DNA from 3 places in the Echinicola strongylocentroti genome. Region 3 is predicted to be linked to each of the others. Evidence: riboswitches for the same ligand, from Rfam matches in the RefSeq annotation. Region 3 holds a riboswitch; each other region holds the start of a gene.
The links. A riboswitch is a leader RNA that binds a small molecule or an ion and turns the genes downstream of it on or off. The one in region 3 is predicted to bind thiamine pyrophosphate.
Positions count from the first base shown of each region.

Region 1: linked by a shared signal. The riboswitch ahead of thiM (hydroxyethylthiazole kinase) and the one ahead of DN752_RS11070 (TonB-dependent receptor) in region 3 are both predicted to bind thiamine pyrophosphate.
Region 2: linked by a shared signal. The riboswitch ahead of thiS (sulfur carrier protein ThiS) and the one ahead of DN752_RS11070 (TonB-dependent receptor) in region 3 are both predicted to bind thiamine pyrophosphate.

Region 1 covers NZ_CP030041.1:2,013,455-2,023,583, reverse strand. Annotated here, with positions in the region: gene DN752_RS07680 (DNA-directed RNA polymerase subunit alpha) at 1-828, shown strand, start outside; gene rplQ (50S ribosomal protein L17) at 835-1,467, shown strand; gene carA (glutamine-hydrolyzing carbamoyl-phosphate synthase small subunit) at 1,597-2,691, shown strand; gene eno (phosphopyruvate hydratase) at 2,717-3,994, shown strand; gene DN752_RS07660 (FtsB family cell division protein) at 4,254-4,541, shown strand; gene DN752_RS07655 (hypothetical protein) at 4,522-5,094, shown strand; gene DN752_RS07650 (serine O-acetyltransferase) at 5,110-5,952, shown strand; gene cysM (cysteine synthase CysM) at 5,956-6,834, shown strand; gene DN752_RS07640 (LLM class flavin-dependent oxidoreductase) at 6,946-7,971, shown strand; TPP riboswitch at 8,074-8,167, shown strand; gene thiM (hydroxyethylthiazole kinase) at 8,223-9,023, shown strand; gene thiE (thiamine phosphate synthase) at 9,016-9,654, shown strand; gene thiD (bifunctional hydroxymethylpyrimidine kinase/phosphomethylpyrimidine kinase) at 9,651-10,129, shown strand, end outside.
Region 2 covers NZ_CP030041.1:33,855-43,983, reverse strand. Annotated here, with positions in the region: gene thiC (phosphomethylpyrimidine synthase ThiC) at 1-1,307, opposite strand, end outside; gene thiS (sulfur carrier protein ThiS) at 1,652-1,858, opposite strand; TPP riboswitch at 1,917-2,016, opposite strand; gene DN752_RS00155 (3-oxoacyl-ACP synthase III family protein) at 2,558-3,640, opposite strand; gene DN752_RS00150 (glycosyl hydrolase) at 3,822-6,761, opposite strand; gene DN752_RS00145 (RagB/SusD family nutrient uptake outer membrane protein) at 6,781-8,445, opposite strand; gene DN752_RS00140 (SusC/RagA family TonB-linked outer membrane protein) at 8,468-10,129, opposite strand, start outside.
Region 3 covers NZ_CP030041.1:2,865,965-2,876,093, reverse strand. Annotated here, with positions in the region: gene arsB (ACR3 family arsenite efflux transporter) at 1-404, shown strand, start outside; gene DN752_RS11070 (TonB-dependent receptor) at 500-2,887, opposite strand; TPP riboswitch at 2,972-3,067, opposite strand; gene DN752_RS11060 (hypothetical protein) at 3,522-3,758, opposite strand; gene DN752_RS11055 (RNA polymerase sigma factor) at 3,733-4,335, opposite strand; gene DN752_RS11050 (SIMPL domain-containing protein) at 4,740-5,375, shown strand; gene uvrA (excinuclease ABC subunit UvrA) at 5,455-8,271, shown strand; gene DN752_RS11040 (YCF48-related protein) at 8,424-9,470, shown strand; gene DN752_RS11035 (1-(5-phosphoribosyl)-5-[(5-phosphoribosylamino)methylideneamino]imidazole-4-carboxamide isomerase) at 9,617-10,129, shown strand, end outside.

The DNA of each region.
Region 1 (10,129 bases), 850 kb from region 3:
ACCTCGGTGAAATTACCTGGTGTAGTTCATGAATTTTCTACTATCGAGGGGGTTGTGGAAGACGTAACTGATATTATCCTTAACCTAAAACAGGTGAGGTTTAAAAAGATCCATGATTCCATCGATGGCAAAATTACTGTGGAAGTAAAGAACCAAGATGTTTTTACTGCTGGAGATATCGCTAAGTTCACCTCTTCTTTTGAGGTATTGAATCCGGATTTGGTCATTTGCCATCTGGATGAGTCCAAGAGCTTTGAGATTGAGCTGACTGTGGAGAAAGGTAGAGGATACCTTCCTGCAGAGGAATCAAAACCAAAAGAGCAGGTGTTTGGAGTGATTCCGATCGATGCGATCTTCACTCCTATCAAAAACGTTAAATATAGCGTAGAGAACACCAGGGTAGAACAAAAGACCGACTTTGAAAAGTTGGTTCTGGAAGTAAGCACTGACGGTTCTATTCACCCTGAAAAAGCGCTTCAGGAATCAGCGAAGATTCTGATACAGCACTTTATGTTGTTCTCTGACCAGACCATGGTCATTGATACTCCAGGCGGAGATTCTCCTGAGCCGATAGACGAAGAATTCCTTCACATGCGTAAGTTGCTTAAAACTCCGCTTAGTGATCTGGATCTATCTGTCAGGGCATTTAACTGCCTGAAAGCTGCCGATGTAAAAACATTGGGAGACTTAGCGAAACTGGAGATTTCTGATATGATGAAATTCAGAAACTTCGGTAAAAAATCCTTAGCGGAACTGGAACAACTTATCCAAGAGAAAGGCTTGCAGTTCGGCATGGACATATCTAAGTATAAACTTGACGAAGAATAATAAACGATGAGACACGGTAAGAAATTCAACCACCTTGGAAGAAAAGCTTCCCACAGAAAGGCTATGCTTTCTAATATGGCAGCTTCTCTTATTCTTCACAAACGTATTTCTACTACGCTTGCCAAGGCCAAGGAATTAAGAAAATATGTAGAGCCTCTAGTGACTAGAGCCAAAGAAGATACTACACATAACAGACGTATTGCCTTCTCCTACCTTCAAGACAAAGATGCTATCAAGGTACTTTTTGGTGAAGTGATTGAGAAAGTGGCCAATAGACCTGGTGGGTACACCCGTATTATCAAAACTGGATTCCGTCTAGGTGATAATGCTGAAATGTGTATCATTGAGCTTGTTGATTTCAACGAATTGATGTTGAAAGAAGCTAAGCCTGAGAAGAAAAAGACAAGAAGAAGCCGTCGTGGATCGGGGAGTTCAGCATCCAGTGAAGGAGCTGAAGCTGCTGCGGAAGCGAAGGCTGAAGGTACTGAGGAACCTGCTGCTGAAGCTAAGGAAGAGAAAGCTCCTAAAGCTAAAAAGAAGGCTGCAGAACCTAAGGCTAAAAAAGCTGAAGAAAAGCCTGCAGATGATTCATCTGCAGAAGGTAATGCCGATTCAGACGAGGAAACAAAATCTGAATAATCGATGCATTCATTATATTAAATATAAAAGGGGTTGGACTTTAGTTCAATCCCTTTTTTATTATCCTTTTCAAAAAATATCTGTCTCTTAGTGATAAAATCCTTAAATTTGGGCATTCAATTTCAATAAATGGACAAACAAAAAGCAACACTCCTTCTTGAGGATGGTACCGTATTCTACGGTACATTGATCGGTAAGCATGGTACAAACGGTGGCGAGATCTGCTTTAACACAGGTATGACCGGGTATCAGGAAATCTACACAGACCCTTCCTATACGGGGCAAATAGTAGTAACCACTACACCACATATTGGTAATTATGGTGTGATTGATTCTGAAATGGAATCTGATGGCCCAACGATTGCCAGTATAGTGGTCAATAGCTTTTCGGAAGTGTACAGTAGGCTTGATGCCTCACAGTCATTGCAAGAGTACTTGGTAAGTAACTCCATCACTGGTATAGCTGATGTCGATACCCGGAAAATAGTAAGGCATATCAGGTCTAAAGGTGCCATGAATGCTATTATCAGTTCAGAATATGATAACCTTGATGATCTGAAGAAAGTACTTGAGAGTGTACCTTCCATGGAAGGATTAGAACTCTCTTCTAAAGTATGTACCAAAGAGCCTTATTATGTAGGTGATGAAAATTCAGCTATTAAAGTGGCCTGTGTGGATTATGGTATCAAGAAGAATATTCTTCGAAACCTAGCTGCTCGTGGGGTTTATTGTAAGGTTTTTCCTGCAAAAACTGCTGTTTCAGAGATGGAAGCATGGCAACCCAATGCCTATTTTCTTTCCAATGGCCCTGGGGATCCTGCAGTAATGGATTATGCCGTAGATACCGTGAAAGAGATTCTGGCTTTGAACAAGCCGGTTTTCGGTATTTGCCTAGGCCATCAGTTGATAGCCGAAGCGGTAGGGATCAAGACCTATAAAATGCACCATGGCCATAGGGGAATTAACCATCCTATCAAGAATTTAGTAACCGGAAAAAGTGAAATTACCTCACAAAATCACGGGTTTAATATCGTTAGGGAAGACAGCGAAGGGCATCCAGGAATAGAGATCACCCATGTTCACCTAAATGATAATACGGTAGCCGGTATCAAATTAAAAGATAGACCTGCATTTTCTGTGCAATATCACCCAGAATCTGCGCCAGGGCCACACGATTCCAGGTATCTGTTTGATGATTTTATTTCTTTAATCAACAATAATTAATACAACCTATAAACCTTTTAGCATTATGACTTTGATTACAGCAATTCATGCTAGACAAATTTTAGATTCCAGGGGCAACCCCACCGTGGAAGTAGATGTGGAAACTGAAAGTGGCGCTTTTGGAAGAGCCGCCGTGCCAAGTGGGGCTTCTACTGGTGTCAATGAGGCTGTAGAGCTTCGTGATGGAGATAAAAGCAAATACTTGGGTAAAGGAGTGCTACAGGCAGTAAAAAATGTAAATGAAATCATCCAGCCGGAATTGATCGGTCAATCTGTTTTTGATCAAAGAGGTATCGATGAGTTGATGATTCAGTTGGATGGAACTGATACAAAATCAAAATTGGGAGCCAATGCTATCTTGGGTGTGTCCTTGGCAGTAGCCAAAGCCGCAGCCGATGACCTTGGTCTGCCATTGTTCAGGTATGTGGGTGGCGTCAACGCCAAGACCCTTCCTGTGCCAATGATGAATATCATCAATGGTGGTTCACACTCTGATGCGCCTATCGCATTCCAAGAGTTTATGATCCGACCAGTAGGCGCACCAAACTTCTCTGAGGCCATGAGAACGGGAGCTGAAATCTTCCATAATCTTAAGAAGATCCTTCACGACAAAGGCCTTAGTACCGCCGTAGGTGATGAAGGTGGTTTTGCACCAAACTTCTCCGGAGGCACTGAAGAGGCCCTTAACTGCATCTTGGATGCCATTACCAAGGCTGGATATAAGCCAGGTGATGATGTGACCATTGCGCTTGATTGTGCTGCTTCTGAGTTCTTTGAGGACGGAAAATATAACTACAAGAAATTTGAGGGAGATACTGGTGTTACCAGAAACAGAGAAGAACAAGTAGCATATCTTGCCGAACTTACCGAAAAGTACCCGATTGACTCTATCGAAGATGGATGTGGTGAAGAAGATTGGGAAGGCTGGGCAATGCTTACTGCCAAAATCGGAGATAAGGTGCAGCTGGTAGGCGATGACCTTTTCGTGACCAATGTGAAATTCCTTCAAAGGGGTATCGAAGAAAAATCTGCCAATTCTATCCTGATCAAAGTAAACCAAATCGGTACGTTGACGGAAACATTGGAAGCAATTGATTTGGCTCACAAGGCTGGATTTACTGCTGTAATGTCCCACAGATCAGGTGAAACAGAAGACAGCACTATAGCTGATCTTGCCGTTGCTTGCAATACTGGACAGATCAAAACCGGTTCTGCTTCCCGTTCTGACAGAATGGCCAAGTACAACCAGTTGCTAAGAATAGAAGAGCTTTTGGGCGATACTGCTTATTTCCCTAAGAAATAAACGTCCAATCCAAACTAATAACTGTAGAAGCACTCCGAGAAGTCGGAGTGCTTTTTTTATTTGGAATGGTGAAGCCGGAATATAGCCGATCTATTGCGACCTGATCCGCGGCGGACAAAATCAGCTCTTTGCTTTAGTTTTCTGTATTTGACCTAGCGGTGCTACACTGAAACCTCTTAATTACCCTTATTGCATATAACTGTTTTAAGATTAGTCCCCACTATTTTATATATTTGTCATAAGTACAAATGCGAGTCTTATGGCCAAATACCTCAAATACACTAAAAACTTCTATTTTATATTCACCGTACTTTTTGTGGTTTGGATGGTGTTTATTGATAATAATGATATTATCAGCCAGTTTAAGTTGCGCTCAAAGCTTAACAGTCTTCAGGACCAAAAAGAGTTTTATCAGGAGCGAAAAGAAAAAATACAGGCCGAAAGAGAAGAATTACTCAGTAATTATGAACTTTTGGAAAAGTTTGCTCGTGAAAGATACTTGATGAAGAAAAAAACTGAAGACCTATATGTTATTGTTGAAGAATAAAAGTGTCCTGCTGACATGTTTGGTGGGCCTATTTTTGATGGTTTCCCATTCCAAAACGTTTGCTCAGATCGAGTATTATCAGGAAGAAAATGAAAAGGTGCCTCTTAGTGAACGACTGTATTTTGGAGGGAACTTGGGCTTGCAGTTTGGGTATGTAACCTATATTGAAGTTTCGCCTTTGGTGGGAGTGATGGTCACAGACCGATACTCGGCTGGTCTGGGCATCACTTATCAATACCTTAAGTATAAGGACTTTGGCGAATCATCCAATGTGTATGGCGGAAGGATATTTAACCGTTATAATATACTTCCCAATCTATTTGCCCATGCCGAATATGAAAATTTGAGTGTGGAAGCCTATAAGCAGGATGATTTTGGCAGAATAGTCTCCGAACGGGAGTGGGTGCCCGGGTTGTTTTTAGGAGGGGGCTACTTTGTGCCCTTTGGGAGACGTGGAGGAATGAACTTTACATTACTGTATAATGTCCTTTATGATAATCAAAATTTGATCTATACTGAACCATATGTGATCAGACTAGGTTTTGTTCTATAACTGCTAACGATTACAATGGAACATAGAGAATTATTTATCGATAAAATTCATGACGCTCACAAACAATGTCCTGACTGTCCTTCTCCAAAGAGAGTACAAGAATTTTTTGAGGGGGTTTTGGGAATACTATTTCCAGAATATGCTGTTAAAATTCTTCAAGACAAGCAAGAGATAGCGGATAGACTCCAGTTTTATGAAGTCCAATTACAGGGTATCCTAGGGAGGAACAAGCAACTTATTGACGCTGATGGCGAGGAGGTGGCCCATGCCTTTTTTGTCAAGCTGTCTGATGTTTATGATGCTATACAGGAGGATGTTGAGGCGATGTTTGAAGGGGATCCAGCAGCCAATAGCAAAACAGAAGTGATCAGGAGTTATCCTGGGTTTTATGCCATTGCTGCTTACCGAATCGCCCATTTGCTCCAAGAGCAAGGTGTGGCACTTATTCCTCGCATGATCACGGAATTTGCCCACAGTAAAACAGGGATAGATATTCACCCTGGGGCTGAGATAGGCCGCTACTTTTGCATCGATCACGGTACAGGAGTAGTAGTAGGGGAGACAACTAGGATAGGTGACCATGTGAAATTATATCAGGGCGTGACCCTAGGTGCATTGAGTGTCAATAAGGAAGATGCTGATATCCAACGTCATCCGACCATTGAGAATCATGTGGTCATCTATGCGGGAGCGACAATTTTGGGAGGAAAGACCGTCATCGGAGCGGAGAGTGTGATTGGGGGGAATGTATGGCTTACCAAAAGTATTCCCGCCAAAAGCAAAATCTATTATCAGACCAAAATGTACGATGCCAGTGCAGAGACCACTGATATGTATGTTTTTAAAAATGATGCCTAATACATGAAGTTATTTGAGTTGATCGGCAATACACCGCTTGTTGAGCTAGAACATATTCCCACCAACCCCAACGTAAAGATCTATTGTAAACTGGAGGGGCAAAACCCCGGTGGTAGTGTGAAAGACCGTGCAGCCTATAGCATGATCAAAAGGGCCATGGATCGTGGAGATATTAAAAAGGGAGACAAAATAGTAGAGGCGACCAGTGGCAATACGGGCATTGCCTTGGCGATGATAGCAAAGGTCCTTGGTGTGGAAATGATCTTGATCATGCCAGATAATTCGACTCGCGAAAGGGTCGTTTCCATGGAGGCGTACGGAGCAGAAGTCATCTTGACCCCAGCAGCCAAAACCATTGAATACTCCAGGACACTTGCCGAAGAGATGGCTGAAAAGGAAGGGTATTATATTTTGAACCAATTTGCCAATCCTGATAATTATCAAGCTCATTATGAGGGGACAGGGCCTGAGATCATGCGGGATACCAATGGTGAGATTACCCATTTTGTTTCCGCTATGGGGACTACAGGGACCATCATGGGAGTTTCCCGGTACCTAAAAGAGCAAGATCCTACAATTCAAATCGTTGGTACGCAACCTACCGATGGCTCTAGTATACCGGGGATCAGAAGATGGTCACCCGAGTTTTTGCCCAAAATATACGATTCCAAACGCGTGGATCAGATCATCGATGTAAGTCAGGATGAGGCAACTGAAATGACACGACGAATGGCCAAAGAAGAAGGAATACTGGCAGGTATGAGCAGCGGTGGAGCACTGCATGCCGCAGTGAAGCTCGCCGAAACATTGGATGATGGGGTGATCGTCTGCATTACCTGCGACCGTGGTGACCGTTACCTGAGCTCTGATTTATTTGGGTGAATTTTTTTAGAAGTGCATTCCCGGATTTGGCAATTGTACACTGATTTTTGGCGTTGAGAGAACGATTTTGGATGTAATCCAGTTGGTAAGAAAACGACAATGAATAGTGCAATGAAGAATATCAAACCACTGGGTGAAATAGCTTTTTCCGTACTGGATTTGGCCATCATTAAAGAACAGCATGATGCTACTGATGCCTTCGCTAGGAGCTTGGGCCTAGCGAAGCATGCCGAAAAATGGGGCTATAAGCGTTTTTGGCTGGCAGAGCATCACAATATGGTCAGCGTAGGGAGTTCTGCTACGGCTGTTTTGATCGGACATATCGCAGGAGGGACCAAAAGTATCCGCGTTGGATCAGGAGGGATCATGCTGCCTAATCATGCTCCACTGATGGTGGCAGAGCAATTTGGCACCTTGGCATCCCTTTATCCCGAGCGAATCGATCTTGGACTGGGAAGAGCTCCTGGTACCGATCAGACAACTGCTAGGGCGTTAAGGCGGGATCGTTTAGAGACAGTAGAGGAGTTTCCTAGGGAGCTGGAAGAACTTCAGCTTTATCTTTCCGATGAAAACATCGACGGTAAGGTTCGGGCCATTCCAGGTGAAGGACTAGATATCCCTATTTATCTGTTGGGAAGTAGCATGAGCAGTGCAGTGCTCGCAGCCAAGAAGGGGTTGCCTTATGCTTTTGCGAGTCATTTTGCACCTGCACAATTTTTGGATGCTGTTCGCTATTATCGGGATAATTTCCAGCCTTCTGAGTATTTAAAGCATCCCCATGTGATTTCCTGTGTCAATGTAATTGCTGCAGAAACGGATAAAGAAGCCCATAAGATGGCTACTTCCTTTTACCAAATGGCGTTGGGGATTGTGAGAAGAAAATCCTATCCATTGAGACCTCCGGTGGATACGATGGACGGTTTGTGGACAGAAGCGGAAGCAGCTGCGATCAACCAGATGATGGCCTGTAGTTTTGTAGGATCAGCCGCTACAGTTCGGGAAGACTTGGAGCATTTTCAGGAAATTGCCCAAGTAGATGAAATCATGATCTGTTCTCATATTTATGACCATGAAGCACGTTTAAAATCCTATGAGTTGGCAGCATCATGTTTTAGAGAGCCTGCGAATGCACGTTGATTTGCGCACTTTAGCGAAAGTAGTTTGACCCAGAGTTCTACAGGATGAATCTTCTTGGGAGTAACTTTGCTCCATGAGATTAAAATCGTAAATTCACCATAATACAAACTTTAGGGGTGTCCCAGCTGGGACTGAGATGAGACCCTTTGAACCTGATGCGGATGATGCCGACGAAGGAAAAAGTTATCCTTTCTTACAGGCTTTTGCCTGTATGGTTTGCAGGTTCCCTAAAGTTTTTTAAGCTAATGGATATGAAGGAATCTGTAATAAAAAATCTAAAAATACTGAGAGAAAAAGGCCCCTTGGTGCAAAGTATCACTAATTACGTGGTCATGAACAATACAGCCAATGCCCTATTGGCCATAGGAGCCTCTCCGATCATGGCACATGCCAAGCTGGAGATGGCGGATATGGTCAAAATCGTCAATGCGTTAGTGGTCAATATTGGAACATTGGACGAGTTTTGGGTGGACAGCATGTTACTGGCAGCCAAGGAAGCCAATGAACGGAATACTCCGTGGGTCTTGGATCCTGTGGGGGCTGGAGCTACGCCGTACCGAAATGATACTTTGACGCGGCTGTTGACCTTTAGGCCGACCATTATCCGTGGAAATGCCTCTGAAATCATGGCTTTGGCAAAGGCAAATGTGCAGACCAAGGGAGTGGACAGCGCCCATTCTTCTGATGAGGCCTTGGCATTTGGTAAACAACTTTCCAAGGAGGCATCCGCAGTGGTGTGCATTTCCGGTGCAGTGGATTATGTGATTGACGGCGATAAGTTGACTCGGATCAAGAACGGCCACGAACTGATGGGAAAAGTAACGGGGATGGGCTGTACTGCGACTGCTTTGGTGGCAGCATTCGCAGCAGTGGAACCTGATCCTTATCTGGCGACTGTTGCGGGAATGACCGTTATGGGGCTTGCAGGTGAAATAGCTGCTAGAAAAGCAGAAGGACCTGGGACACTTCAATTGTACTTATACGATGCCCTCTACCACCTCAAGGAAAGTGAAGTGAAGCAATGGGCAAAAGTGGAAGAAAGCGATGACTGAACCTCCATTTCCTTACCGACTTTATCTAGTGACCGATCAACAAGCATGCCTTGGCAGGGATTTTTTTTGGGTGCTGGAAGAGGCCCTAAAAGGTGGCGTGGACTTGGTGCAATTGCGGGAAAAGGAACTTCCAGCGGGAGCCTTTTTAGATAAGGCACTTAAGGTAAAGTCACTTTGTGATCGGTACGAAGTCCCGTTAATCATCAATGACAGTTTAGAAATAGCCAAAGAAACAGCTGCCCACGGAGTGCATATCGGGCAATCGGACAGTAGTATGAATGCTGCTAAAGCTTTTTTAGGCGAGCAATTCCCTGTTGGACTTTCCTTGGAGCAGATGGATGAATTGGACGACGGAGATGCTGAAAAAGCGTGGTATTACGGAGTCAGCCCTATCTTTTCTACACCGACAAAGCCTGATACCCGTTTTGAATGGGGGTTGGGTGGGTTAAGCAAACTTAGAAAGTCTACTGCAAAACCATTGGTGGCCATCGGGAATATCAATGTGTTCAACGCAGTAGATGTTCTCCGTGCAGGGGCAGACTGTCTTGCGGTGGTGTCAGCTATTTGCAGTGCAGATAGCCCGGCCAAAGCAGCAGAGAGCTTTCGCACCCAAATCGAAAAAGTAAAATGAGCAATATGATAAAGACCTATGTTCCTGTACTGACCATTGCTGGGTCAGACAGTGGCGGTGGAGCAGGCATTCAAGCAGACCTGAAGACATTTTCTGCCTTGGGTTGTTTTGGTACCAGTGTCATTACGGCAACGACGGCCCAAAACACCTTAGGCGTGAAGAGTATCCATGATATTCCCGTACAGCATATAAAAGAGCAGCTGGAGGCGGTGCTTTCGGATATCAGACCGAAGGCCATAAAGATCGGGATGATCAACCGGCCGGAAGTGGTTGAGGTGATTGTGGAAGCACTCGGTCAATACCCTGATATTCCCGTGGTTTTTGATCCTGTCATGGTGGCCACCAGTGGGGACCGTTTGATCAAGGAGGAAACGGTGGAGGTATTGAAAAAAGAACTTTTTCCTATTTCGCATATCATCACGCCCAACATGGACGAAGCGGCAGTGCTTATAGGCAAGGCAGTGGATTCGCTTCC
Region 2 (10,129 bases), 2.8 Mb from region 3:
ATGTTTTCTTTGATCATGTGCATCGGAATATGCCCAGGACCTTCGATTATGGTCTGCACGTCATGCTTCCAGGCGATCTGTGTAAGCTCACCCAAGGTTTCCAACTCGGCAAACTGAGCTGGATCGTTGGCATCGGCGATGGATCCAGGACGCAGTCCATCTCCCAGTGAAAAAGTCACATTATAGGCTTTCATGATTTCGCAGATTTCCTCGAAATGCGTATAGAGAAAATTCTCCTTGTGATGGGAAAGACACCATTTGGCCATAATAGAACCACCTCTGGAAACGATGCCCGTGACCCTTTTTGCGGTCATGGGAACGTATCGGAGCAGTACACCAGCGTGAATGGTAAAGTAATCCACCCCTTGCTCGGCCTGCTCGATAAGCGTATCCCTGAACAATTCCCAGGTAAGGTCTTCGGCCTTGCCATTGACTTTTTCCAATGCTTGGTAAATCGGCACCGTACCGATGGGCACGGGGCTGTTGCGCAAGATCCACTCGCGGGTTTCATGGATGTTTTTCCCCGTAGAAAGATCCATGATAGTATCCGCTCCCCAGCGACATGCCCAAACGGCTTTCTCAACCTCCTCTTCGATACTCGAACCAATGGCTGAGTTTCCAATATTCGCATTGATCTTTACCAGAAAATTTCGCCCGATGATCATGGGTTCGGCTTCTGGATGGTTGATATTAGCTGGGATCACGGCCCTTCCCTTGGCCACTTCATCCCGTACAAATTCCGGTGTGATCATGTTTTTCGGGGTATTTGCACCAAAGTTCTCACCCGGATGTTGTTTTGTAAGCTCCTGTTGCTCGGCGATGCGTTGGTTTTCACGAATGGCGATGTACTCCATTTCAGGAGTGATGATGCCCTTTTTGGCATAATGCATCTGGCTGACATTTTTTCCTGACTTGGCACGATAAGGCATTTTCACCAAATCAAAACGCAGCTTGTCCAGCGAAGGATTGTCCAATCGTCGTTGTCCATATGCTGAAGTGAGTTTTTCGAGCTGCTCTACATCGCCACTGTTCAAGATCCATTCTTCCCTAAGTCGTTCGAGTCCTTTTTTCACATCTATATGTGCGTTAGGATCGGTATAGGGGCCACTGGTATCATAGACTGTCACCGGAGGATTTTTTTCTACTGTCTCATGGCGATCCAGGTGGGAGACTGTATCGTGCAATGCAATTTCTCTCATGGCGACCTTAATAGGGTGTAGGTTACCTTCTACATAGACCTTTTTGGAGTTTGGAAAAGGGTCTGTGGTAATGTAAGACTTGATGTTCTCTTGACTGAGCGTTTTCATGTTTTATGTTAGTAAGGTGGTGTAAAGTTTGAATGTTAAATGAGGGTTAGAAGATATGAAAATCGTATCGTTGAAAGATTTCCCTTACACTGTGCTCTAGTGCCTGTATTTTCGACTTCTTTCGCTACCCTACCAGCGATGATCAACCTAATTCCCGAAGTTGGTCAATACTGGACACAGGTAACCAGGCAGGGCTTTGTCTGCATCAGACAGCCCCTTTTCTGGTCTCAAGTTCAGCGCTAAGCGTAACGGTACATGCTCCTACCACTGTGCGGAGACGAATTCCAAATCGAACTCAAGTTATAGAGACTGACAGCTGATAAGGGCTACCTTCGTATTTTCCCTCACCCGCCTTGGGTGGCTTTGATGATGAGGATTTGATCGTTTTCTGAGAGGTGGTAATTGTCCCAGTTGGATTTGGGGATGACTTGGTCATTGACGGCCACAGCCATGCCTCGACTGGCATCGATTTGTTGTTGTTGGAGCATTCCTGACAAAGACAATTCCCTTTCTGTAAGCACTATTGGCTCACCATTTAGGATAAAATTCATAAGAATTTCAATTTTTGTAAATGAATAAAAAAACTTCAGGAATGAAGATAATCGCTCGGAAGGACGCTTCACTTTTCCCTTCGCCCGCATTACCGGGATCAGGTTCGGAGGGTATGTCTCAGTCCCGATAGATCATCGGAACACCCCTAAAGTCTTGTACGTAGTTACAAAGTTAGTATGATAAGAGAATATCAAAAATTATTGGTGAATTTTATTTGGCTTGAATCCTCATTCCAATTTATAATTATGAGTCTCCGGAATCATACACGTAGCCAAACTTAATTGATATTGATAAATTGTTTTCCCGTTCTTTTCCATTGATGAAAAGAACCAAAAATCTAGTCCAGTGGTGAGATCTTTAAATTGGGTAGAACATGCTTTCCTGTGAGGGCAATACGGTACCCAATTTAATTTAAGAAAAATGCTCCGGCCTGAAAATGAATGGATCTCGCTGTTCCACGACGCGAGCTAATTCACTTTCTTAACGGCCTGCTCATTTTTCTTAAACCGGTCTCACCAAGGGACCTCCTTAACTTTCGAAATCATATTATATAATTATTCCACTACGTGCAAAATCACGGATAGTCATTTTTATAATTTACCAATATATGTACTATGAGGATACTGGCACTATTTTCCTGATTTATATTCCCTGCGCTGAATGTGTCAAATCAATCCCTGTAGGATATAAATGCCAGATTAAGGAAATCGATATAAGACCGCATTGACATTCATGCCGGCACCTACGGAGGCGAAGATCACATGGTCTCCAGAATTAATATGGTGTCGTTCTATCTCCCCACAGAGCAGCATATCCAATAAAATCGGTACAGTTGCCACAGAATTGTTGCCCAGTTTACTGATGGTAATGGGCATAATCTCTCTCGGATCTTCTTGCATACCATATAGCTTGAAGACCCGGTGGAGTATGGCATCATCCATTTTGGCATTTGCCTGATGGATAAGGACCTTTTTGATATCCCTGATGTCCAACCCTGCCTTATCTATGGTCGCCTTGACCAAACTTGGAACAGTATTCAAGGCATATTCGTACAGTTTACGCCCATTCATTTTCATGAACAAGGTATCATCTTTGTAATCTGGATTATAAGACAAGTCCATTCGTAACAGCATTGCTTCATTCAGGGTGTCTGTCCGGGTTTTATGGGTAAGTATCCCGACGGGTGAGTCAGATTCCTGTGACTGAAGGATAATGGCACCAGCTCCATCGGAATAGATCATGCTGTCTATGTCATGTGGATCGGAAACCCGACTTAGCGTTTCTGCGCCGATTACTAGGATGTTTTTTGCATCACCGGATTTGATATAGTAATCTCCTTGGATAAGCCCCTGTACCAAACCAGGGCAGCCAAAGGGAAGGTCATAAGCGATGCAGTCAGGGTTTTTGATTTGAAGCTTATATTTTACTCGGGATGCCAGACTGGGAACCATGTCCGATTTTTGGTTGTCTTTAAGGACATCACCAAAATTGTGGGCTACAATGATATAGTCCAATTTTTCTTTATCCAATAAGGCTGATTTCAATGCTTCTTCTGCAGCAAAAAATGCCATATCAGAAGTGACATAATCGTCCTCGATATATCTTCTTTCTGCTATTTCTGTTATTTCCTGAAATTTCCTTATAATCTCCTCATTGGTTTTTGCGAGCTTTTTTCCATCCGTATTATAAAATTGAGCGTTTAGAAAGTCCTTATTTTTAATCACCTTTGAAGGGATATACTTACCAGTTCCCTTGATGACAGAGTAGTATGTGTCGGGCATTTGAAATCTACTTAAAGTTACTATGATTGATAAACCTGTATTAGATAAAGGGGGAATTTAGTAAAAGCATTAATTGGAACAATAGACCATTACAAATTAATTCAGCACCCAACGTAAATTATATAGAACCATAATTTCTTAATTATACACTTATAAAATAAGCAACTTATAAGTCATACACCTACTCTTTTACAATCCTTACAGGGCCAAGCAGTCCTGATTTTTCCAATGGTATGGTTTCCCGTGGATTTCCCCTGTAGTCATTGATCAACATTATATTGGTGTTGGTATATGGATCGATGACTTCTTCCAATTCTTCTCCAGCCACCCTATTGAACCATGAGTTAACAACTTTTATTTCCAATGTATTCTTACCATTACGTATTGCATCGGTAATGTCGACCCTGAATGGTTTCGTCCATACTATGCCTTTATTTTTACCGTTCATGTTGATCTCAGCTATGCCTACATCTTTTACACTTCCTAACTCGAGATAATATCGTTCTTGTTTGAGTGGGATAAAATCCAGTTTAAACTCCTTTTTGTAAACGGCTGGTCCTGAGTAGTATTTGATTTTCTTGTTAGGGTGTTCAGACCAGTCTAGAAGAGTTGTGAACTCCACATTTCCTTCCCCCTTATATTTTGGATCAAAGTAAACATTCCAACTTCCCGTGATCGATTGTAGGATAGGAAAATCTGAATAGTTTCTATGTTCTTCGCCTTGTTTTATGGTGGTTTCTTTATTGAACACTACAAAAACAGCCCCATAAGGATCTAAGGTCAATGGGACAGTGGTGTGGTTATTGTTTTGCCGAAATGCTTTAGCCTCCATTATTTCACCCGAAATTGGATTCCAAATTTCTGGTTGTTTTCCTTTTACTCGAAATCGAGGTTTCAAAGAAATGCGTTGGGTAGTGGTGTTGGTCACAAAATAAATCTCCTTTTTATCCAACGTATAGTGGATATAATCAACATTGTTTTCATTGTACTTATCTACTCCGAAATCTTCAGTGATTCCCTTGCTACGTAAATAATCTTTTGCTGTCCATCCCCAGGCGAGGGTGCCATTTCCTACTTTCTTTTCCCCTTTTAAAGGGATGTTATCTCCCCAAATAGCAGAAACAATAGATTCAAAAGCCTCTTTTCCTTCTGTTCCACCAGTTAGACTAACCATTTTATCTGGTTTTTGGCTTATGATGGTAGCACCTTCCTCCAACAAGCTTTTAACTTTCATTAAATTTGACAAAGACAAAACTTTATGGTCTGGCAGAACTAACACTTTATAGGACAAGCCGCTAGGCACTACCACTTCTCCCTTATTCACCTTTAGTTTTAAGAAAATGGTTTCATCAGTAACATCGTAGTCATATCCAAACCTAGCGCCTGCTGGATCTGCACGTTTATAAGGAAATATATTAGGGATATGGTCGCCATAATAATAAAGGACATCAGCTACAAATTCACCGTCCTGCACCACCGACTGTATGCGATGCATATAATCAATAAATGCACTTGATTGGTCCCACCAAGTTATTTGCGGGTTGATATGGGTGCCAGCAAAATACTCCTGTCCTGGCATTCCCATGGATGAAGGAGAGCTTGTAAATGTATGAAAATAAACGCGGTTTAGGCCAGCACATATTGCTTGGTCAAAAGCTGATTTTTGATCATGCCAAAGTTCATCATTCCAGTGGGGACCAATAGTCGTGAATGATTCCGCTCCTACGATTTTCTTACCATAAATATGTGCAGCGGATGAGGCTTGTTTCACAAAAAACCTGTTGTTCTCCAATGGGCGATGAGGAGAAGGGGACCAAAATTCACACATTACAATATCACTGAATCCATAGTTTTTTATACCGTCCATTGGTCCTGCATGAGGACCAGCAGACTCAGGCTGAATGCCCATATCTATTTTGTGAGCACGCTTCTGAAATTCTGCGTAATGGTTGTTGGCCACTAAGTCAGCTATAGTTTTTCGGAAGTCAGCTAAAAATGATAAAGAAGTTTCCATATCTTCCACCACATAACCCGCTATGATGGGGAGATACCTGTCCAGACTATACCCTCGGTATGCTTTAAATTCTTGATCAAAATTAGTAGTCCAGTTCATTCCTCCGCATTCCCAGCTATCCGTTTCCATAAATTTCAGGGTTTTTCCTACATGTCCATCAGCGGCTTCCAATATGGGGTCTACCACGTCAGCCCAATAAAACCCAAAGGCTTCCTTGCTCATATAGTCCAACACATTTCCTTGCCATGCCCCACTGGAGGTGGATACCTCTGCATCTGTACACGTATACCCAATGCGTAGTATAACCCATTTACCTTCCGGGACCTTCCAATCCAAAAGACCATTAGGCTTCAATGTTCCCGAAATATTCCTTACCTCTTTCAATTTTACCTTGTATGGGATAGCCAAAGCAGAATCTCTGGGGTTTCTCATCGTATTATCCAGTAAGAACCTAGTATCTGGAGCAGACCCTCCCAGCTCGTGGACACCTAATTTATAATCCAAATCATAAATAGGCGATGCAGACTTGAAGTCCTCACTTATCGGAAATGCTAATATGGCAACGTCTTCATAAAAACCTTTTCGACTTTTTGGCTGCTTCAGCACCAGACTATCCTGGTCTGGGGAAACCACTAATTCTGAATAGGTAAGCTGTTTGGCAGAATACTGGGGAGTTACCCTAGGTCCACCCAAATTCCAGCCACTCTGTATGTTAAAACCAATAGTCAAGCCTAACCTTTCTGCTTCTTCCAAGGCAAAAACAAATAGGTCATTCCATTCATTTCCTCCAAATAATGGACCTGCAGGAATGTCCTTATTTCCTCTTTGGTTATGCCCTCCAGCATCAAAAATCATTGCACCTTGGAAGTTGCGGGATTTCATGGCTTCCAAATCCTTGGTAATAGCTTCCTTATCAACATTTCCATTGAGCCACCACCACCAACAGTTTACTCCATATTTAGTAGAAGGAGATTTGAAGGAATGAGTTAAGGTATCGGATTTTGCTAAATTTCTTCTATCATTTTGTTTGGTTCCATAGGCATATGCATGGAAAAAGACAAGATGTAGGATGAATAGCAGTAAAATTTTTTTTGAGAAAACTATCATATGTCTGACCTTGAATATTCTATCTTTCCCAACCGGGATTTTGTTCCATTTTCACATCTTTGTTCCTGTCAATTGTACTTTGTGGAATGGGCCACAAATTATAATCGAAGTTTAAAGAGTTTATCAATTCAGGATGCAATGTATATTCTCGAATGCGATCGACAGCCACTGACCCTCTCATTCTCAGCAGAGTATTCCATCTGCTTTCTTCAACGTATAGCTCTCTTGCTCTTTCGTCCAAAATCAAATCCAGGTCCACATCCTGTGGACTGACCAAAAACTCACATTGGGCACGAGACCTTATAAGGTTGATGTCCTCTGCTGCCTGTTGTAGCTCACCTTTTCTAAAATAGGCTTCAGCTCTGAGTAGAATGGTTTCAGGTAAGCGTATAGCATATTTATCACGAAAGATATTACTCCTGTTTTCACCTTGCTCTACTCCAATAAACTTGTCGGTGTTAAGCTTATAAAATATCGGAAATATCCATCCTCTTCCTTCATTTACTTCATCTATCACCTCTTGTGGAACCTGTTTTTGATAAAGATCAGGGTAGTTAGGATCGTTATAATAGATATCTCTACTAATGTTATGTTTTTTATTGCGCATATCTCCTGCGGAAATATTTTCCTCCCAAATGATGTCTTTTGTTAATGGTGAGGGAGCGTAGAAAGCCACTCCTCTACCCCCTGCGTCGGCTGCAACTCCATCAAATCCCTCAATAGCCCGATAAACAGGGCCGAAATTTCTGGGGTAGTCAAGATAAGATTGGTTATCTTCTGCGAGATAAGCATCGAAATCTACTTGAAATGTCCAAATACTTTCCAAATTACCATCTGTATAGTTTTGGTTGCCTACTCTAAATAAGTCCCACCATACATCTGCTCCACCTGTCACAGAATTCTCCTCTCCCATTCTGGCACCGAACCTGGATTTCATCAAACTGTATATTCCACCATCAATCACTTCTGAAGAATATTTAATGGATTGATCAAAAGCATCAGAACTATTGGTTTCTATGCCTAATGCAAGATAAAACTCACTCAAATAATGTTGTGCACACCCCTTTACTATTCTACCAGATTGTGGATTAGTTTCAGGTAAATCAGGTAGTACAGCCTCTAGTTCATTGATAGCAAATTGATACGTTTCTTCCACCGTACTTCTTGTATAATCAAAGCGTGGTTCTGTAACTAATTCTTCTACAATAGGTACACCTCCAAACAACTCACCTAACATACCATGGGCATAGGCCCGAAAAAACCTAGCTTGGGCAATGGTATACAGTCTTTCTTCTTCGGTGTTAAATGTTACCCCGTCTTGATTTGCTGCATCGAGGGCCGTATTTGAAAGGGCAATGAGCTCGTAGTAGAAATTATAGATAGTGCTGAATTCAGGGCTTTCTGCATTTATCCTACTGTAATCAGAAAAGGTTGTAGAAATCCTAAATTCAGGGACATCCATCACGTCAGTACCTACACCTTGCATTTGAGCGTTGAAAAACCTGAAATTTCGTAATCTGGAATACATCGATATGAGCACCTGGTCCACTTGGTCTCCTGAAGAAAATATATTATCAGTGGTATAAAAGGTTTTTGGATCTTCAGTTAAGAATGCTTCATCATCACAAGCGACAGTAACTATCATCACTGCCAATAGGAGAAATTTTATAGCTATGGTTTTCATAATTCTTTTCTTCTTTAATTGATTAAAAACTTACTTTTAACCCCATTGAAAAGGTTCTTGGTACTGGATAAAGACTGTCATCTGGTCTTTTTCCCGCTTCTGGATCTCCTCCTCCAAACCAATCGGTAAAGACGTGTAGGTTTTGAATACTTGAATAAAGCTCCAGTGAATTAATTCTGTACTTTTCGAGAATATTTCTAGGAACTCTATACGAAAGATTGACATCCTGTATTCGGACAAATCCACGTGACTGAAGGCCTAAATACCGGGTGCCTACATAGTCTGGTCGTAAATAGGTATTACTTTTATTTTCCGGTGTCCACCAGTCATGATCAATTTCATTGGTGTCAAATCTATCTCGGAAGGAATTATATCTGGGATTTTCTTTTAAATAGAAATTGTCCTCGCCACCACCAAATATACCTGTAACCATCACATATAGGCTGAAATTACTGTATTCGAAGGTATTGGATAGGCTTAATCGAAAATTCTCTTTTCTATAGCCCAAAATTTTTCTGTCATAATCAGCTGTGATGATGCCGTCAGGAATACCCTCTGGGCCACTGATATCTTGGAATTTGGGATCACCAGGAACGGCACCTACATTTTCGATGTACTCTGTGTCGTCTTCCTGAACCACACCGATAAAATCATAACCATAGATCGCACCAAGTGACTTCCCTATAAACAGGCCATTTGAAATATCATCATCTTCACTCCCGTCTCCATCAATGTCATCACCATAGAGACTGACTATTTTATTCCGGTTTTGCCAAAATATAAGGCCGGAAGACCATTTGAATTTTTCATTAGAGATGTTTATCGATTTTAAGTTAACTTCTACACCCCGGTTGTTGACTTGTCCAAGGCTGGATACAATAGACCCAAAACCTGTCATGATAGGGATTTGTCTTTGAAAAATTTGATCTGTTGTCTTTGAGTAGTAAAAATCCAATTCGAACAGCAAGCGATTGTCCAACCATTCTGATTGAAGGCCACCGTTGAATGAAGTAGTGGTTTCCCATCCCAAATTTGGGCTGGCCAGATTTGACTGAGCTATGCCATATAATATGGTCGAAGGCGCATCCCCAAATTCATAACGAATACCGCCATCACTACCACTGGCCACTCTAGCCAAAGAACCATATGGACTTATTCCCTGGTTACCGTTTCTGCCATACGATGCTTTTAGCTTAAGGTAGTCCAAGACCTTTGAACCCTTAAGGAAAGGTTCTTCGGATGCTGTCCACGCTACTCCTAAGGAAGGGAAATTCCCCCATTTATTACCTTGACCAAAGACAGAGGCTCCATCTCTCCTCAACGTAGCATTCAGGTGATATTTGTCTCTAAAAGCATAACCTAAACGACCTAAGTATCCAATATTCGCCCTCTCCACTATATCCAAATCTACTCTTTGGACGGTGGCTTTATGGATTCCGTTGACACCAAGCAAGGTGTTGCCGTTTGCAGAATAGTCACTGCCCATTGAGCTGTTAAGTTTACTGTGCGTAAAATCTCTAGTGGCAACCAATGTCAGGTCCAAATAATGATTGCCAATTTGTTTTTTATAGTTTATGATATTGTCAAGTACATAAGAATATCTCTTTGTATGGTTATTGTACCCATTTGCTTGAGGTAGACGCTGGGATAGCGCTGATGGTGTGTACCTGTCGATATATGGTTG
Region 3 (10,129 bases):
GGTACACTAACACGTTTATTCCTGCCATCTCTCCTATGACGCTGGTAGCATTGCTATTTACGATCGTCGTCATGTTTTCGCTAAAAGGGGAGCTGATCATGGAAATCCCTGGTGATGTGGTGATCATTGCTATTCCGTTGATGATTTATTTTACGGTGATGTTTATCATTGGCTTTTTTATCACCAAAGCCATGGGTGCCACGTATGACAAAACCGCTGCGGTGGCCTTTACGGCTGCGGGAAATAACTTTGAGCTGGCGATAGCTGTGGCGATAGCTGTTTTTGGCTTGAACTCAGGCCAGGCATTTGCAGGGGTTATTGGTCCTTTGATAGAGGTGCCGGCATTGATCCTGCTGGTTAGAGTGGCTTTCTGGTTACGTAAAAAGTATTTCTCATTTACATAAAAAAGTGATGGCACGCAGATAACACGGATTTACGCTGGATATAATCCGCGACTATCTGATCCACAAGTATTCATCTGCGTGCCATTAACTTAGGCTTAAAATTTCACGTTTACTCCCGCCATAAAATTGGTTCCGGCCATAGGGTAGTAATAATTTTCGGTTACCAGCTCCCTGTTTGCATCACCGGGAACAAAATAGCTAAAGGTGTACCCGTTGGGTTCATACATGACATCAAAGACATTGTTCACTTTCACATTAAACTCCAATGCCTTTAAGAACCTTGGCCGAAGTGTGTAAGCAAATCGGATGTCATTGGTAAAGAAGGCATCCAGCTTCCTGCCATCATTCTGCGTATTGTCCAGGTACTGGTCATCCACATACTTGGCCATCCAGCTGATCTCCATGTTTTTGATTGGATGAAAATCCACCATGGCCGAACCTACGATATTTGGGGAAAAGGCGATGTCCGTATCTTCATACGTAAATTCCTCCTGCTGGAATACTTCGCTGGAGTAATCATCCACATACTCTGTAAAGGCATCGATCTTATTGCGGCTGAAGGCGATGTTTCCGCCAAGGGTCCACTTGGGGGATAGCTTCACGGCTCCATCCAGTTCGATCCCCGCGCGATAGGAATTATCCACATTTTCCCGAATGTAAGCACCGACATCATTGATCTGCCCAGTTAGGATCAGCTGATCCTTATAGCCCATATAGTAGAAATTGGCATTATAGCTAACGTTGCCTTTTTGTGCCCTGATACCTGCTTCTATATTATGGAGCCGTTCTGGACGTGGGATTTCCGTGATGGGATTATCCGTAAAGTCACTTCTGACCGGTTCCCGATTAGCCACTGCATAGGAGGCATACCAGGTTTCGCCTTTTCCACTTTCGTAGCTGATGCCAAATTTTGGATTGAAGAAATTGTAATGCTGCGCACCGTCTACTACTCGCTGGTCGTCATTGACGCCCTCAAAGCGGTAATCAATCTGCCTAAACTGCACGTCACCAAACAAGTACAACCGATCTGCGACTTCGTAAGTGGCTTTGGCATAGATGTTACGGTCGTCTTTTACCGCATTATTGTCATAATAGCGATCGCGGATATCGGTGTCGCCAGCGACCCGGGCCCAGATGATCTCGCCAAAGTGGTCCCCATCATAACGGTTGGCACCACCACCCAAGATCAGGTCCCAGCGGCCATCGTCAGACACATAATTCACCGAAAATACTCCTCCAAAGAAGTCATTGTCCAGCCATCTTCTTCTGATAATGTCGGTACTCTCGATGGTCTCATCACCGATCACCACTGGGGCTAGGCCGTAGCTCGCAAAGTCATCCTCCTCGCGGTATTGTTCATAGTATCCTCGACCATACGTATAATGCAAGGCCGCGTGTGTCTTCCAGTTTTGACCGTACTTCCCCGTATAGATAAACTGGTAATGGTCTTGCTGGTAATTATCGGTTTCGTTGTCGTAGGTGTAGTAATTAAATGTCCGGTCGGTTTCCAGTTTGTCTTCGGGAAGGCCATACCAAGCCTGGTAGGTTTTTTCTTTGCCAGAAAATACATTGACTTTGAAGACGTGGTCATCCCCGTAATACCCTCCAGAGAGGAAATAGGATTTTAGGTCGGACGTAGCCCTGTCCACATACCCGTCGGATTTGATCTGGGAGAGGCGGGCATCCACGGCCCAGCGGTCATTCAGGAGGCCTGAACCAGCTTGGACGGTGTATTTTTGGGAGTTAAAAGAACCGAACGAGGTGGCTACCTCGCCATACGCTTCTTCCTTTTTGGTATCCGTCTGGATGTTCATGCTGGCGCCAAAAGTCGCCGCACCATTGGTGGATGTTCCTACACCACGTTGGATCTGGATATTGTCCACCGAGCTGGCAAAGTCAGGCATATTTACCCAGAAGACGCCATGGGACTCGGCATCATTCATAGGGATTCCATTTACCGTGACATTGATCCTCGTCTGGTCAGACCCTCTGATGCGCAGGCCTGTATAGCCGATGCCTGCTCCAGCATCCGAATTGGTTACTACGGATGGCGTGTAGTTCAGCAACATGGGCATGTCCTGACCGAGGTTGTTTTTGGCAAGGTCTTCCTTGGTGACGGTGGAGAACGTCGTAGGAGTAGTTTCGGAAGCCCTTGTGGCCGAAACGATAAACTCTTCTGTCAACAGTGAATTTTCCTTCAGCTTGATCTCAAGCTCAGGAGATGGGATTTCCAACGCTTTCACCTCTGCCTCATAGCCAACAAAGGAGACCTTCAGTTGGTACTGGCCATCTGGGATGTTTTTGATGGCAAAGGCTCCATTGAGATCTGCAGTACTTCCTCTGCCTGTGCCTTCAAGGAGCACGTTGGCACCGATTAATGGTTCTCCGGTGGTGGCATCTATGACCTTTCCGGTGAGTTGGTTTTGCGCGATTGCACAAACTCCGACCAGCAGCATTGCTGCTGTCAACAACATACGTTTCATAATGAAAATTGATTAAGCTTGGTTAAACATTAGAGCCATCCAGGGGTGATTGCTCCATTTATTGTTTACCCGATTGTTCCATGTGTCATGGAAATCGCCTTTCCCTTCGCCGGCACTACCCGGATCAGGTAATATGGGTATGATCTCAGCCCGTTTGGTAGGGCACCCCTAATTCGATCTTTCTTCCCGCAAAGGTAGAAGGATTATCGAAGAATGAAAAGGTGTTGTTGAGTTGTGCTGTAGGAACAAGCAGATATATTCAAACTGGGATACTTTTTTAAATGCGTTCGCCCTGGTCTAGGGGGGATTTCCAATCCCCATTATCCCGGTTCGGGATTACAAATCCCGAACAGCTAAGCTTTTTATGCCACTTGTCTTTTTCAATTTAAGCAAAAAATCAGCGCAAATCATCATCATCTGCGTCATCAGCGTTCCATCAACCCCTCAACTTTTCCGCTTGACCCCATATCCGTTTAAACTGACGGCTATGGCCGTGGCGAGAGGCTCCATGGCCTGGCTTTTTGGCTTTATTCTCATTCCCCTAGGACAAGGTGCATGGTAAACATCCAGGACAGAAAAAAGCCCTCTCTGGGTTTGACCAGAAAGGGCAATATGATTGATAATATAGTTCAGATTATACTTTTTCCAATCCGGAAGATTTAGCTTTTCTCTTAATGGCCACGACGGTTTTTTCCGATGGTTCCATCATTTCATCATTGAGGCGTCCGAGCATGTCTATAGCGTCCAGATAGTCTTGCATCAAGCGATCGTCGATTTGCAAAAGCTGCTCAAAACCTTCGCTTTCCTCATCGCTCATTTCCTGATATAGATACTTTATCAGCTGTTCATTTGGGGTAAAATATTTTGTCATAGGCAACATTAATTTGTTTCAACTTTTTCCGCATGTTGATAAGCGCATAACGCATTCTTCCAAGCGCCGTGTTGATGCTTACTCCTGTTTGGTCAGCGATTTCCTGAAAACTCAAATCCATATAGTGTCTCATGATCAGCACTTGTTTTTGGCTTTCTGGAAGTTCGTCGATAAGCTCTCTGACCAATGCATGGGTCTCATCTTTGACCTTTTGGTCCTCGACATTGGAATCAGCAAATTTTAATGTATTAAAGAGATTGGAGCCATCCTCCATCATGATAAATGGATAGCGCTTCATCTTCCTGAAATAGTCTACAGCCAAGTTGTGCGCAATCCGCATCAGCCATGGCTGGAACTTCCCTTCTTCGTTATACCGGTCAGAGTTCAGCGTTTGGATTACTTTCACAAACACATCCTGTAACAGATCTTCTGCTACACCCTGATCTTTTACTATCATATAAATCGTCGTGAAGACACGGGATTTATATTTATCTACCAACACTTCGAAAGCAGCTTCACTCCCATTTCTGTACTGAGCGATCAATTCGCTGTCTTTCGGTCTTAACCTTTTACTCATAAATTCTGACGTTTAAATAACGTAGAAGTCTACTCCATATTGCGGGTTTTAGGGATGAAACAAATTCAGTCAAAGCCAAATGTATATATTTGAAATACACAATGCAATGAATTAACTGATTTTTTTATGCAAAATATACCTGACATCAATACTTATTCGGAATATTTATTCGTTAAAATAGATAAATCAAAATAATCAATCGATTTTAATTTTATCGAAAATAACCCATTAATAAGTCAATTTTTATACCAAAAATTACGTAATTCATAAGATACATGGACGTGTGATAAAAAATCTTTTAATAATAATAAAATCGCTCGTTTATCGTAGTCCACCAGACTCACTTGTTGTAGAAACCTTCATGAAGCTGTGGATATTATCAACAACCTTTAATTTAATTAACCATGCACCGATTAGTTGTCAAGTATTTTCTGTTCGCCGTACTGGGTACTGGGGTCATTTCCTGTAATTTAAACCAGCCTAACGCTACCAAAACCATAGCCCTTATTGGCGTGGATAAAGTCACTTTTGAAGAGGTCGCACCCTGTATCAACGTAAGTTTTAACGGTAATCTAGATCAGAAAAAAGCCCTAGAGTCTTTGATGAAAGGAACGGAAATGGCAAAGTTCAGGGTAGACATCACCAGTGAAAACTTCTATAAGGACGGTGGGTACGATAGCAAAACTGGCGCAGGTGATTTTACTTATGGAATTAGCTATACCGTGGTCCTGAACAAGGCCACCGAAAAAGACCTCATCAGTAAATTGCTTGCCGAAAATAAGCTCCCTGTCAACATCAATAGTAGCGGTTACTATCTTTCGCCCCAAAAAAATAAAGCCCTCCAGGACATTGGGTTTCAAAAGGCCTTGGCCAATGCCAAAAGCCGCATCAATGCTTATGCAGATTCACTGGGCATGCAGTATGAAGTCATGGATATAGAGGAAATCGATGACTATCAGCTTTACCCTGCCAATGGAATCATTTACACTGATGAACTGGTCAAAAAAGTTAAGGTTAAGGCCCATTTAACGGGGGATTAGGAAGAAGGGGAACTTTTCCAGTAAATTCAGCTTTAAACAAATTACCAATTCACAGGTTGACTTGGTATCTTTGTAAGCTATGAATGAGACAACTGCCTTGAATCCATCATCGATAGAGAATTTAGACCCCAAAGAATACATCATCATCAAGAACGCTCGGGTAAACAACCTGAAAAACCTGAGCGTGGCCATCCCGCGCAACAAACTGGTGGTGGTGACAGGACTTTCAGGTTCTGGCAAGTCCAGTTTGGCTTTTGACACGTTGTTTGCCGAAGGCCAGCGGATGTACGTGGAGAGCCTGAGCTCTTATGCCCGCCAGTTTCTGGGCAGAATGGAAAAACCTGATGTGGAATACATCAAAGGGGTTTCTCCGGCCATCGCCATTCAGCAGAAAGTGTCCACCAAAAATCCCCGGTCTACTGTGGGCACCACCACAGAAATCTATGATTACCTCAAGCTCCTTTTTAGCAGAATCGGCCACACCATATCGCCGGTAAGTGGAGAAGAAGTGAAGCACCATACCGTTACCGATGTCGTGGATTTTGTCCATAGCTTTGAAGAGAACGATAAAGTGATGATCAGCTGTCCGCTACAGGCAAATGCTTCTCGCAGTATCGAGAAAGAGCTGGAAATACTGCTTCAAAAAGGATTTACACGGGTTATCATTGATGGTGAGGTCTACTATGTAGAGGACCTGCTGGAGGAGAAGGAGATTCCAAAGGGTGAAATGGAAATCCTGATCGATAGGGCTGTGGTCAGAAAAGATGACGAGGACAACCACTTCCGAATTGCGGATAGTGTACAGACAGCTTTCTTTGAAGGGCATGGAGACTGTCACGTGGTGGTACCTGGAAAAGAAGCGCGCAATTTCAGTGACCGATTTGAGCTGGATGGAATATCCTTCGAGCTTCCATCGGTTAATTTCTTCAGCTTTAACAACCCTTACGGTGCCTGTAAAACCTGCGAAGGATTTGGTTCAGTGCTGGGAATAGATCCTGATCTGGTGATTCCAGACAAGTCGCTTTCTATTTACGAAGGGGCCATTGCCCCCTGGCGTGGGGAGACCACCAAAAAATGGGCCGCTCCGTTGATCAAAAATGGCATTCGCTTTGATTTTCCCATCCATAGACCATACGAAGAATTGGACGATGAGCACAAGGAGCTGCTCTGGAAAGGAAATAGCCATTTTAAAGGCCTGGATGCTTTCTTTGAGCACCTCCAGAGCAAGACCCATAAAATCCAATACCGCGTGATGCTCTCCCGCTTTCGTGGGAGGACCACTTGCCCCGATTGTAAAGGTACTCGTCTTAGAAAAGACGCAGCTTATGTAAAGGTCAATGGCCACTCCATCACCGATATCGTCTTGATGCCCATCGATAGGGCGCTGGATTTTTTCCAAACTATCCAGCTCACCGAGGCAGAAACAAAAACGGCCAATCGACTTCTCAAGGAGATCTTGAACCGATTGGAGTACATCGATAAAGTTGGTTTGGGCTATTTGACGTTAAATCGCCTTACCTCTAGCCTCTCGGGCGGGGAATATCAGCGGATCAAGCTGGCTACTTCGCTGGGAAGTGCTCTGGTGGGATCCATGTATATCTTGGATGAGCCAAGTATTGGCCTGCACCCAAGGGATAGCGACCGGCTGATATCGGTGCTCCAATCCCTTCGTGATATGGGCAATACGGTCATTGTGGTAGAGCATGAGGAAAAAATCATGAAAGCGGCAGATGAAATCATTGATATTGGCCCGGATGCGGGCAATAATGGCGGTGAGTTGGTATTTCAGGGCAAGCTCCAAGACCTTATCAGCCATGGCGAAACCTATACGGCAAAATACCTAAAGGGTGAAGAAAAAATCGACATCAAGCAGGGCAATAGAAAATGGAAGGATAAAATCCTGGTCAGTGGAGCCCGTGAAAATAACCTGAACAACATCAATGTGCAGATTCCACTGCACACCCTTACGGTGATCACTGGGGTCAGTGGTTCAGGCAAATCCACCTTGATCAAGAAAGTGCTGTATCCGGCATTGGGCAAAATGCTGGGAACGGTAATCGATGAGACGGGCAAATTCGATACGCTGGGCGGAGACTACAAGTCCATTAGTCAGGTGGAGTTTGTGGACCAAAACCCAATAGGCAAGTCTTCCCGATCCAACCCTGTGACGTATGTGAAAGCTTATGATGCCATTAGGAGCTTGTTTGCTGATCGTCCCACATCTAAGCAGCGCGGTTACAAGCCGGCTTTTTTTAGCTTCAATGTAGACGGAGGCCGCTGTGAAGCTTGTCAAGGTGAAGGCACACAGAAAATCGAAATGCAGTTCATGGCGGATATTTTCCTTACCTGTGAATCCTGCAAGGGGAAGCGTTTCAAAAACGAAATTCTGGACGTCACTTATAAGGACAAGAATATCGCAGATGTCCTCGACATGACCATTGACGAGGCAATGGAGTTTTTTAAAGGCAAAAATGCGATCATCACACGTCTTCAGCCCCTCCAAGAAGTAGGCTTGGGATATATAGGTCTGGGGCAGAGTTCAAACACCCTTAGTGGAGGGGAAGCCCAGCGGGTGAAGTTGGCCTCCTTTCTCGGTAAGGGCGGTAACAAGGCCAAAGACCATGTGTTATTTATCTTTGACGAGCCTACCACAGGACTCCACTTTCATGACATCAAAAAACTGCTCCATTCCATCAATGCGTTGATCGAGGAAGGGCACTCTGTCATCATTATTGAGCACAATACCGAGGTCATCAAATCTGCCGATTGGGTCATTGACCTAGGGCCAGAAGGCGGTGAACGTGGAGGAAACGTGACCTTTGAAGGGACGCCGGAAGCATTGCAAGAGGTGGAGGATAATTATACCGCGAAGTACTTGAGAGAGTCGTTTTCTTAATGGGATGTTAGAAAAATGTTATCCTTCAGTATGAAAGAAACTTTTCCGATGGCTTTGGGGTTAAAAAATATACTTTATAAAATAGAAGTGCTCCAGGTCAAGTACATTCAATTTATTATTATATAGGTTGCCAAGATTTTTATCGAGAACAAATGAAACATCTTAATTATCATCAAGTTATTGTTTGGGTATTTTTCAGTCTCCTTTTTTCATGCAATGCCCCCAAGTCCACAGAGAGCAGTTCTCCCATGGGCTGGCGCGAAGTCACCACACCTACAGAAGCTTCTCTAAGAGGTTTGTCACCGTTGACAGCCGATATTGCTTGGGCGACAGGAAGCAATGGGCGTTGGATGCTTACGATGGATGGTGGTGAGCACTGGGACGAGGGCGTGATTGCTGGACTGGATACGGTAGATTTTAGGGATATTGAGGCCTTCGATGCCAAGACGGCAGTAGCCATTTCGGCAGGTCAGCCAGCGGTAATTTATAAGACCACCGATGGCGGGAAGTCATGGGAAAAGAAATACGAAGGGCCTGAAGAAGCGTTTTTGGACGGATTGGCCTTTGTGAATGAAAGAAGAGGATACGCCTATGGAGATCCTGTGGATGGCAAATGGATGGTGCTGCTTACCCTGAATGGTGGAGATACCTGGGAAGCCCTCAACCGTACGGCAAAAGTACCTGAGGGAGAAGCCGGCTTTGCGGCAAGTGGATCGGGGATTTTGGCCAAAGGTCATGAAATCTGGATGGCCAGTGGAGGAGTCAAAAGCAATATCTACTATTCGGATAATGGCGGTGTGGACTGGGATACTATCCCGGCACCACTTATACAGGGCGAACCTTCCCAAGGCATTTTCTCCCTCACTTTTATGAACAAAAGGCATATTGTAGCTGTTGGTGGGGATTACCTGGATGCTGATAATACATCAGGAAATAGTGCTTTTTCATTTGATCGTGGCCAGACATGGCAGCCCACAAAAGGTACACCACCCTCTGGGTACCGTTCTGGAGTTTCCTATTTTCCTGAAAAAGGCTGGCTTATTGCCGTAGGCCCTAATGGAAGTGATTTCTCTAAGGACGGCGGGAGCAATTGGGCCAATTTCTCCAGTACCGGCTTCCATGCTGTGAAGTGCTCGAAAAACGGAGAAGCCATCTGGGCATCAGGGGCAGATGGCCGGGTAGCTAAGCTTGACTATTAGGAATCAAATATATCTAGTGTTTAATTATTAAATCAGGTTGTTTAATGTTATATTAGGAAAGGTTTGACTAGAAACAGGAGCTTTTTATACCATCCAGAAGGGGTAGAGAGCACAAACCTACCAATAACCCATAACCTAGACCCAACATGTTTGAAATAATTCCATCCATATGGATCATCAATGGAAAGTGCGTCCGTCTCAGAAAAGGTGACTTTAGCACCGAGCAGGTGATTTCTCACAATCCGCTAGAAATAGCACAGGAATTTGAGAATTGTGGAATCGAACGGGTACATTTGGTTGACCTTGACGGTGCCCGAAGAGGTAGTCCCAAAAACTATCATATCCTTCACACGCTTGCCGCCTACACTTCCTTGAAGGTAGATTTTACCGGGGGTGTTGGTACGGACGGTGATGTGATCAAAGTCTTTGAACATGGCGCAGACACCATCACCGCCGCCACCGTAGCGGTCAATTCCCCAGAGAAATTCTCCCAGTGGCTGGTTTCCTATGGACGCGAAAAAATCAATATGGCAGCAGACACTGACCCTAAAGACCACTTGATCAAAATAAGAGGCTGGCAAAAAAACACCAACATACACTTGCTGGATCAGATAAGCTATTTCTATGATAGAGGGCTTAAATACCTTAAATGTTCCGAT